DNA from 3 places in the Halopseudomonas salina genome. Region 2 is predicted to be linked to each of the others. Evidence: predicted binding sites of a transcription regulator. Region 2 holds the regulator's gene; each other region holds the start of a gene.
What was found. The regulator FliA, encoded in region 2, starts transcription of late flagellar genes. The targets are predictions, from matches to a motif close to CTAAAGTTTNNNNNNNNNNNGCCGNTAA.
Positions count from the first base shown of each region.

Region 1: a site for FliA is predicted at 1,493-1,520, ahead of IEV54_RS00960 (methyl-accepting chemotaxis protein). Genes of this name have one in related genera too.
Region 3: a site for FliA is predicted at 1,347-1,374, ahead of IEV54_RS09230 (methyl-accepting chemotaxis protein). Genes of this name have one in related genera too.

Region 1 covers NZ_BMFF01000001.1:200,199-203,477, forward strand. Annotated here, with positions in the region: gene ampD (1,6-anhydro-N-acetylmuramyl-L-alanine amidase AmpD) at 17-589, shown strand; gene ampE (regulatory signaling modulator protein AmpE) at 586-1,410, shown strand; gene IEV54_RS00960 (methyl-accepting chemotaxis protein) at 1,607-3,279, shown strand, end outside.
Region 2 covers NZ_BMFF01000003.1:180,611-183,889, forward strand. Annotated here, with positions in the region: gene IEV54_RS08210 (protein phosphatase CheZ) at 1-669, opposite strand, end outside; gene IEV54_RS08215 (chemotaxis response regulator CheY) at 687-1,064, opposite strand; gene IEV54_RS08220 (RNA polymerase sigma factor FliA) at 1,281-2,018, opposite strand; gene fleN (flagellar synthesis regulator FleN) at 2,015-2,842, opposite strand; gene flhF (flagellar biosynthesis GTPase FlhF) at 2,872-3,279, opposite strand, start outside.
Region 3 covers NZ_BMFF01000003.1:395,707-398,985, forward strand. Annotated here, with positions in the region: gene IEV54_RS09230 (methyl-accepting chemotaxis protein) at 1-1,313, opposite strand, end outside; gene IEV54_RS09235 (M48 family metallopeptidase) at 1,499-2,314, shown strand; gene IEV54_RS09240 (peroxiredoxin) at 2,430-3,068, shown strand; gene IEV54_RS09245 (TMEM165/GDT1 family protein) at 3,141-3,279, opposite strand, start outside.

The DNA of each region.
Region 1 (3,279 bases), on a different contig from region 2:
CCGGACTCCTTAGGCCATGCCGATACGCATAGAAGATGGCTGGGCGAGAGACGTAGACATCTGCCCCTCGCCCCACTGCAATGCTCGTCCCCCGGCGGAGAGCATTTCTTTACTGGTTATCCATAATATCAGTCTGCCGCCCGGGCAGTTTGGTGGTGGGTTTGTCCAGGCCTTTTTCAGGGGGGCTCTCGACCCCCTGGAGCATCCCTACTTCGCCACCATAGCTGCTCTGCGCGTTTCGGCGCATTTTCTCATCGAGCGGAATGGGAAAGTCACCCAGTTTGTCTCCTGTCTGGACCGTGCCTGGCACGCAGGTGCGTCACTTTATGCCGGGCGCACTGATTGTAATGACTTCTCAATCGGCGTCGAACTGGAGGGTACCGATACTCAGCCCTATGCGGAGGCTCAGTACTCCAGCCTACTGGAGCTGACTCAGGCTCTGCGGTCGGCTTATCCGGCTATTACGCCGTACCGCATTACCGGTCATGAGTTCATTGCGCCGGGTCGCAAAACCGACCCCGGACCCGCCTTCGAATGGCGTCGTTTTCTGGGCGATCTGGTCAACCAGACAGGGGGGGGCGCAGCGTGAGTTTTCTGGTTCTTTTGCTGGTCGGACTCATTATTCGCTTCACTCCATGGCGCCACGGTTTTCCCGTCGATGCCGCCGGCTTGTGGGTACGCAGGATCGTTGAGGGTGAGCAGCCGCGCCCTATATGGCAAACGCTGGCGCTGCTGGCATTGCCGATGTTGCTAGCCGTCTTTGTTTTATGGGGGCTGGAAGGGCAGCTTTACGGCCTGTTGACCTTGGCAGCACATGTCGCTCTGCTGCTGGTCGCTATCGGCCGTCACGATTCCCTCGGTTCAATGGCAGCATCATTCGAGCAAGCCTGGCAACGAGGTGACCAGGAAGCGGCTTACCACATTGCCCGTAGAGACCTGGACCTTGACGGTGAAGGACCTTCTGATCTGTTGCGTGGAGTGGACGCCAGTGTGGGCTGTGCGACCTTCCGGGATTATGTGACCCCGGTTTTCTGGTACCTGTTGCTCGGGCCTCTGGGAGCCCTGGGTTATCGGCTGCTGGAGCGTTTCCAATTACGATCCGAGCATCCTGCTCTGCCAGCGGTCAGGCGCATGATCCATGCACTGGAATGGTTGCCGGCGCGTCTTTTTGCACTGAGTCTGGCCCTGGTGGGGGATTTTGAGCGAACACTGGGGTTGGTGAACAGTTGGGTGCTGCGCTGGGAGGTTAGCGCTGACCAGGTGGTGTCCGATTGCATTGCCGCAGCCCTGGGTGATGAGCAGAGAGTCACCGGTACAGCGTCGGCAGTCCTGCAACCGGTGCGTGCACTACTTGCTCGAAGTCTCTTGGTCTGGGCGGCCTGTATAGCATTCATCAGCCTGTTCGGTTAAAGATGTCAGTCGTATTGCCGATAGCTCAGTATGAGACAATCAGAACAGCTCCTGTACTGCTTGCACGGCGGGTTGTGGAATGCGAAAGGTGGTGTTCGCCCCGCCGATATAATAAACACAAGGCCTGATCACAGGTTTTTGCCGACGCGTTTTGATGTGTGTACGGCAGAAGATACGTATTTGAGGAGATGGATGCGTGAATAGTCTGATGGCCCCCGCCATAGCGTTGATGAACCGTTTGAGTTATGGCATGAAGTTCTGCCTGATCAGCGTCCTGTTTTTTGTGCCTCTAGGTATCGTCAGCAGCATGCTGGTGGAGCAGGCATATGAACGGGTCAAGATTACCCAGCGCGCCCTCGATGGCATGACACTGGTTGAGCAGAATCTGTCAATCATGCGCGATGCAGAAATGCTGCGTGATCTGGACGTTGTGCTCGGTCAGCTAGGGCAAGGCGAGTTCGCAGCGGATCTGGAGCAGCGCACAGCGGTTTTGCGCAAGCAGGTAGTGGATGCGCTGCAAGGTCTGGATCTTGATCCGGATGACCCGCAGGCAGGCGACCTGGTGACCAAGCGTGACGAACTGATACAGGCCTACGAACAGGCTGGTCAGGAGTCGGTCCGCAATCGCGGGGCATTGACCAGTCTTGCGCTCGGCGAACTGTCCTCTCTACTGGGTTTTAGCGCTGCTTATGCTGGATTGCCCCAGGATTATGATCGCAATATCCGCCAGCTTTCCGATTTGCTGATCAACGTGACGCCTGTGATTACCCAGACACTTGGCGCCGGGCGTGCCGTTGGTTCTTATTCCATTGGTCTGGGCTATCTGAATTCCGATGCCAGTCGCGATATGGACGATCTGTTTGAAAGCATGCAGACGCTTCGCGGTGATTACGCGCAGACTCTGGACCTGGTGCTGTCGGGAGATGAGCTCAGCGGGCTGCGTGGTTCAGGACAGGTCAGTCTGGAAAGTCTCGACACCGCCGCACGTATCTTCGAAGACGATATCATCCTGGCCAGCACGCTCAGCGGAAACTGGCTGGATTATTTTAATCAGCTAACCGCTGAAATTGACAAAACCTACGCTTTCAATGGGGCGGTACTCGAGACGCTGGGGGAGGTTCTGGCCAAGCGGCTAGGCGAAAATATTCAGGCCATGACTGTGCTGATCATCTCCCTGTCAGCTGTCGGTTTGCTGATTATCTATCTCTATGCCGGTTTCTACATGGCTACGCGGCGAACCCTGAAGCGGCTGTCCGCATTGATGGGCCAGGTGGCCGATGGCGACATGACGGTACATGTCGAGGTCGACAGTCGGGATGAGCTTGGCGCACTGGCAACGGATTTCAACCATACCGTACGACGGATTCGGGATCTGATCACGCAGGTCAGCCAGACGGCCGGTCAAGTGGATCAGCAGTCGCAGCAGGTAGAGACAATTTCGGGGGAGAGCAGTCGCGCAGTCGCCTCGCAACGCTCGCAGATCGAACAGGTAGCGACCGCCATGAACGAGATGTCGGCCACGTCCCAGGAAGTGGCGCGCAGCGCCGCCAGTGCCGTGACCAGTGCCGGACTGGTGAGCAAGGAAACCATGGCCGGCCGGCAGTTGGTGGAGTCCTCCGTCGATGGTATCGAGAAGCTGGCCAACGAGATCGAGAACTCGGTCAAGGCGATTAACCAACTGGCCGATGACAGCTCTTCTATCAGTCGGGTACTTGAGGTAATTAAAGGTGTCGCCGAGCAGACTAACCTGCTGGCTCTCAACGCTGCCATTGAGGCTGCGCGGGCGGGTGAACAGGGTCGTGGCTTTGCAGTGGTAGCCGATGAAGTCAGAACGCTGGCGAGAAGAACCCAGCAATCCACCGAGGAAAT
Region 2 (3,279 bases):
TTTCTGATGCTCTATGCCGGCAAAACGATCCACCTGACCGGCCATGCGTACCAGATCCAGCAAGCTTTCCTCGACGTCATGCACCAGAGTAATCACCCGCTTGATCACCTGACCGGTGAGGTCCTGATAATCCTGAGCCATGACAATCTCATTCAACTGACCGCTGACCTGGGTGGCTGAGCTTTCGGTTTTCTCCAGAAAGTCACCCATGCGCTTGTACAGGTCGCGGAATTCGCCGGCGGCCATTTCGCGTCGCTGCAGACGTTCCCAGTCGGTGCGCAGTGCAGCGGCTTCCTGGCCCAGATTGGCAACGATAGGCGCACTGGCGTCAACCAGATCCATGGTGCGGTTGGCCGCCTTGTCGGTGAGTGTCACGACATAGTCCAACCGATCCGAGGCATCCGAGATACGCGTGGCTTCAACATCATCACCCAGCGCCTGGCTGGTATCGAGCTGAAAGTTGACGATGGCGTTGTGCAGCGCACGCGTCAGCAGCCCCACTTCATGATAGAGACCGCGGTCGCGTGCCTGATTGATCGCGTGAATGACCAGTATGGCTTCGCCGAACTGCCCTTTCTCCAAGAGATCGACCAACTGCCGCGCATTGTCCTTCAGGGAATGTTCGTATTCCTGAGCGGTAGCCTGGCCGGTGTCCTTACTTAACGCCATAACCTGTACCCCGGTTGTTATTTAGCCTGAACGCGCTCGAAGATCTTCTCGATCTTTTCCTTGAGTGCCTGAGCGGTAAACGGCTTGACAACGTAACCGTTCACACCGGCCTGGGCGGCCTCGATGATCTGATCGCGTTTGGCTTCAGCGGTAACCATCAACACCGGGAGATGCTTGAGGCGTTCGTCAGCTCGTACTGCACGTAGCAGATCGATGCCGCTCATGCCGGGCATGTTCCAGTCGGTAACCAGAAAGTCAAAATTACCGCTTTGCAGCATTGGCAGCGCGGAGGTGCCATCATCGGCTTCCGCCGTGTTGGTGAACCCCAGGTCGCGCAACAAATTCTTGATGATGCGCCTCATCGTTGAAAAATCATCAACGATGAGAATTTTCATATTCTTGTCCAAGTCGACCTCCGTACACACCAGGAAGAGTGCGTTGTCACACTCCGTTAAGCTACTGGCCAAACAAGCCTTTCACGTTTTATTGACGCCAGTGTAACCGGAGTGGCCCAATCGTGCTGCCTCCGCTGACATTAGTTCGTCTTCGTACCTGTTACTGCCAGGCGATATTCTCGTTCTGTGGGCATTGTCCGGATGTTGACCACAAAATCAATCATTTCGCCATCCGCCCAGCCTGGCGCGCAGCCGCGCTGCGCACTGACTGTGTAACTGACTGACGCGCGACTCACTGACACCAAGCACTGCGCCTATTTCCTTGAGGTTCAGCTCTTCGTCGTAATATAGCGACAGCAGCAGACGCTCACGCTCGGGCAGGGTGTCAATTGCTTCCACCAGAGCCTGGCGAAAACGCTGGTCCTCCAGCCCGCCAAAGGGCTCTTCGTCGCCGTGTGCGTCGGCCCGGGTTCCGGATTCGAGCAGGTCATCGAAGCTGAACAGCTTGCTGCCGGCTGTATCATTGAGGATCGAATAATATTCCTCAAGACTCATTTCCAGCTCTGCAGCTATCTCCTGATCCTTGGCATCACGTCCCAGCCGCGACTCGACGGCGCGCACTGCATCACTGACCATGCGAGTATTGCGGTGTACCGAACGTGGCGCCCAGTCACCCTTGCGTACCTCATCGAGCATGGCCCCACGAATACGGATACCGGCATAGGTCTCGAAGCTGGCGCCCTTGGAATTGTCAAACTTGCGAGAGGCTTCGAGCAAGCCGATCATGCCGGCCTGTATAAGATCATCAACCTGGACGCTGGCCGGCAGGCGGCCCAGCAGATGGTAGGCAATACGCTTGACCAGAGGAGCGAACTGTTCGACCAGACGATCCTGGGAACCCGCGGAACCCTGTGCGCGTGTATACATGCTCACCCCACCTGCCGTTAAGGTCATAGGCCTGTTCCGGTCTGTTGCACCAGGCGCTCGACAAAAAATTCAAGGTGGCCGCGTGGATTGGCCGGTAATGGCCAGGCGTTCACCTTCTGTGCGATCCCGCGGATCGCCAGCGATGCCTTGCTACGCGGGAAAGCATCATATACCGCGCGCTGTTTCTGCACCGCCTTGCGTACGTTTTCATCGTAGGGTACCGCGCCAACATACTGCAGGGCCACATCCAGAAACCGATCGGTGACCTTGGTCAGCTTGCTGAACACCAGACGACCTTCCTGGGGAGTGTGAACCATGTTGGCCAACACGCGAAAGCGCGTCATGCCGTGGTCACGATTAAGCAGTTTGATCAGCGCATAGGCGTCGGTAATCGAGGTGGGCTCATCGCAGACAACCACCAGAACTTCCTGGGAGGCGCGTACGAAGCTCACAACCGAATCGCCGATTCCGGCGGCGGTGTCGACAATCAGCACATCGATATTGTCACCGATTTCACTGAACGCCTGAATCAGACCCGCATGCTGCTGGGGATTGAGGTTGACCATGCTGGCAGCGCCGGAAGCGGCTGGAACGATGCGGATCCCCCCGGGGCCGTTGAGCAGCACATCGCGCAGCTCGCAGGTTCCTTCCAGCACGTCAGCCAGCGTCGCCTTGGCCTTGAGTCCGAGCAGAACGTCGACGTTGGCCAGACCAAGGTCAGCATCAAGCAGGACGACACGCCGCCCCAAATCGGCAAGTGCGAGGCCGAGATTGACTGACACGTTGGTCTTGCCTATGCCGCCCTTGCCGCCGGTGACCGCAATAACCTGAACCGGATGTTTGCTGCCCATCTGCGTTGATTACCTTCTTATAAGTTCGGTTAGCTTGCCCGCTGGGTGTGTAGTATACCGGCAAACACATCTGCCATGGCCTGATCTGCCGGCGCCTCGTTGCCCGCCAGACTGACCGCGCGGCTGACCAGCTGATGCCCCACTGCCTTGGCAATATCATCCGGTATGCGCTGGCCATCTGCCAGATAGGCTACCGGTAAACCCTGTTGCATGGCCAGACCCAATGCTTCTCCGAGAGTGGCTGCCTCGTCGACCTTGGTCAACACGCAACCGCTGAGGCCACAGACCTTGTAGGTGTGATAAGCAGCCTTGAGCACCTGATACTGACTGGTTGCTGCCAGCACCAGCAACTTGCTGACACGATGGCCCAGTGCCGCCAGTTGATTGAGCTGGCCGTGAAGATGCGGGTCCTGGGCCTGAAGGCCGGCGCTGTCGAC
Region 3 (3,279 bases), 220 kb from region 2:
CCGACTACTTCGCGAATCATCGCCTGCAATTTGTCCAGGAATCGGTTGAAGCCTATGGCAATAGAACCCAGCTCGTCACCCCGATCTACCGTCAGGCGCTTGGTCAGGTCACCCTCCCCCTGGGCAATATTATCCAGCATGGCTACCAGGCGACGCGCTGGACGCGACAGGCTGAGCCCCAGTAGCACCATCACCAGCAAACCGCCCAGGGCCACAACAACGCCAATGGCTATCAGCGTTGCGGTATCGCTTGCCTGACGGGTTTTCATTTCGTTGGTCAGCGTAGCCACATCGCTCATGACGGCATCCAACGGCAAGGTGATGAGCAAGGTCCAACGTGTGCCCGTATCGCCAATAGGAACCGGCATCACCAGTTCGATATGGCCACCCGCTTGGTCCACATCGTAAATCAGCTCATCACCCAGAGCCTGAATATTGGCCAGCTCATTGGCATCAAGGATATTACTCGCAGGGTCACCGGGCCGGGCGTCATCACCGGTATAGGCAACCAGCCTGCCATTACTGCTGATCAGCGCCTGGTCGCCAAGGCCGTTGAAGAGGCCGGCGTTGTTTTGTTGGAGTGTCTGCTGGATAAAGTCCAGTGACAGATCCACCCCCACTATTCCGCGGAACTCACCCTCGGACATAATCGGGACAGTGAACGAGGACAACATGACCTGCTTGCCACCCAGGTCATAGGGGGCAGGATCGGCGACACAGGGCTTGAGGGTATCGCGCGGGCACAGATAGTACTCGCCCTCCCGCACGCCGGTAGCCGTGAGCGTCTCGCTCTCAAGGTCAGACAAGGCGTCCAGCTGCGGCTCTCCGTTGTCGTCGCGGAACCACCAGGGCATGAAACGGCCGGTGCCGTCGTAACCGTCGGTTTCGATACCTTCAAAGTACTGGTCGAGATCATCAAACGCATTGGGTTCCCAGCCGACGTACACGCCTAACAGCTCGGGGTTCTGCACCAGGGTATTGCGCAACACCCGGACCATTTCCTCCCGGCTCATCATCAGTGTGGACAAACCATCGGGCTCCAGTTCACCCAGCAAGCGGTTAAGCTGGGAGAGTTGATCGGCAACCATGAAGGGGTCGCTCAAGCGCCGGCGAATGCGCTGACTTTCAGCGGTGGCGACAGCGGTGAGTCGCTCCCTGACCTGGCGCTCGATCAGCTCACGGCTGCTATCCTGCACAAATTGTTGACTGCGGTTCGCAGAGTTGATGCTGTACAGCGTGACCAGACCAACTGCAGCGAACAGGCAAGCCCCAGCAAGTACTACAATGGCTGACTGAATGGATTTGAATTTCATGCGTTACCCCGGCTGGACATATTCCCTATAGCGTTATCGGCTGGCACATGCGGATCTTCAGCACCATTTTCAACGGATAGGCATTTATAATCGGTTGGCAGGTACCTATCTAGTGCACACTGCTGACCAAACAATCGAATCAAACGACTCGATCGGTCGAATTCATAACACAGGATTATTCCCAAATGCGCAGTCGTCTCATACTACTCTTGCTCCCTCTGCTGATACTGACCGGGTGCCAGGCAGTGCAAACTACCCAGGGCGGTGCCGTAGGCGTTGACCGTACCCAATACATGTTCGGCGGCCTCTCCAGTGACGAAGTCGACAAGATGGCCGCACAGTCTTACGCCAAACAGCTGGCCGAGGCGCGCTCCAAGGGCCTCCTGAATACTGACAAGGCGATGCTCAATCGCCTGCGCCGCATCTCCAACCACCTGATACCCCAGGTAACCCACTTCCGGCCAGAAGCGAAAAACTGGAATTGGGAGGTCAATCTGATCAAGAGCGATCAGATCAACGCCAGCGCGGCTCCAGGCGGCAAGATTCTGTTTTATACCGGCATAGTCGACAAGCTGAAACTGACTGATGCCGAGATAGCTCAGATCATGGGTCACGAGATTGCCCACGCCCTGCGCGAGCACGGCCGGGAAGCGATTTCCCGCGCCTATACTTCACAGATGGGCACCCAGATCGCTGGCGCCCTACTCGGCCTGGGTGAGGGCAGCATGCAGGTGGCCGATGCCGCTGTGCAATACGGCCTGATGCTGCCCAACAGCCGTTCAAATGAAACCGAAGCCGATCTGATCGGCATGGAGCTTGCTGCACGCGCCGGGTACGCACCGGAAGCGGCAGTAAGCCTCTGGCAGAAAATGGCCAGCGCCTCTCAGGGCAGCCCTCCGCAGTTTCTCAGCACTCACCCTTCCACTGGCGGTCGAATTGAAACCCTGCGAGCGACCATACCCAGGGTCAAACCCTTGTATGAATCGTCAGCCAAGCGCTGACAGATCCAGACCTACCAATGAGCGGCGGCTGCAGCGGAACAGGCAAAAAGCGGGAAGTCTGTCTAGGCTGTAGCCAGCCGCAGCGGTCGGCTTCACATTAAATGGAGATAAAGACATGAGTATCAAACTCGGCGATATAGCACCCAACTTCGAGCAGGATTCCAGTGAGGGCCCCATCAAGTTTCATGACTGGATTGGAGACAGCTGGGTCGTGCTGTTTTCGCATCCGGCGGACTTCACACCGGTTTGCACCACCGAACTGGGCCTGACAGCCAAGCTGAAAGACGAGTTCGCCGCACGCGGCGTCAAGGCCATAGCCTTGTCGGTAGATCCGGTCGAGTCACACACTCGCTGGATCGACGACATCAATGAGACCCAGGCTACCGTGGTGAACTTTCCGATCATTGCCGACCATGACCGCAAGGTCTCGGATCTCTATGACCTGATTCACCCCAATGCCAGCGACACATTGACGGTGCGCTCGCTATTCATAATCGACCCGAACAAGAAGGTCCGATTGATGATCACCTATCCGGCCAGTACGGGGCGTAACTTCAACGAGATCCTGCGGGTTATCGACTCCCTGCAACTCACCGACAATTACAAGTGCGCCACCCCGGGCAACTGGGTCGACGGTGATGACGTGGTCATTGTGCCGTCCCTTCAGGACGAGGAAGAGATCAAGCGTCGCTTCCCGAAAGGCTACCGCAAGGTCAAGCCTTACCTGCGGATGACGCCTCAGCCCAATCGCTGAGCGCATCACCTGTAGCAAGCGCAAGAACCGAAAAGCCGGAAGTCGCCAGTAGCGCTTCCGGCTTTTCAGCACCTAGCCCGCTGTCAATGCCAGCCAGCCGGCATACAGACCCATCAGCAAAAAGGCGAAGGCCGCAACACTGCGGATGATGCCCAGAGGCAGTTTCGCGGCGGCGGCATTGCCCAGGAACACCACCGGTACGTTGGCCAGC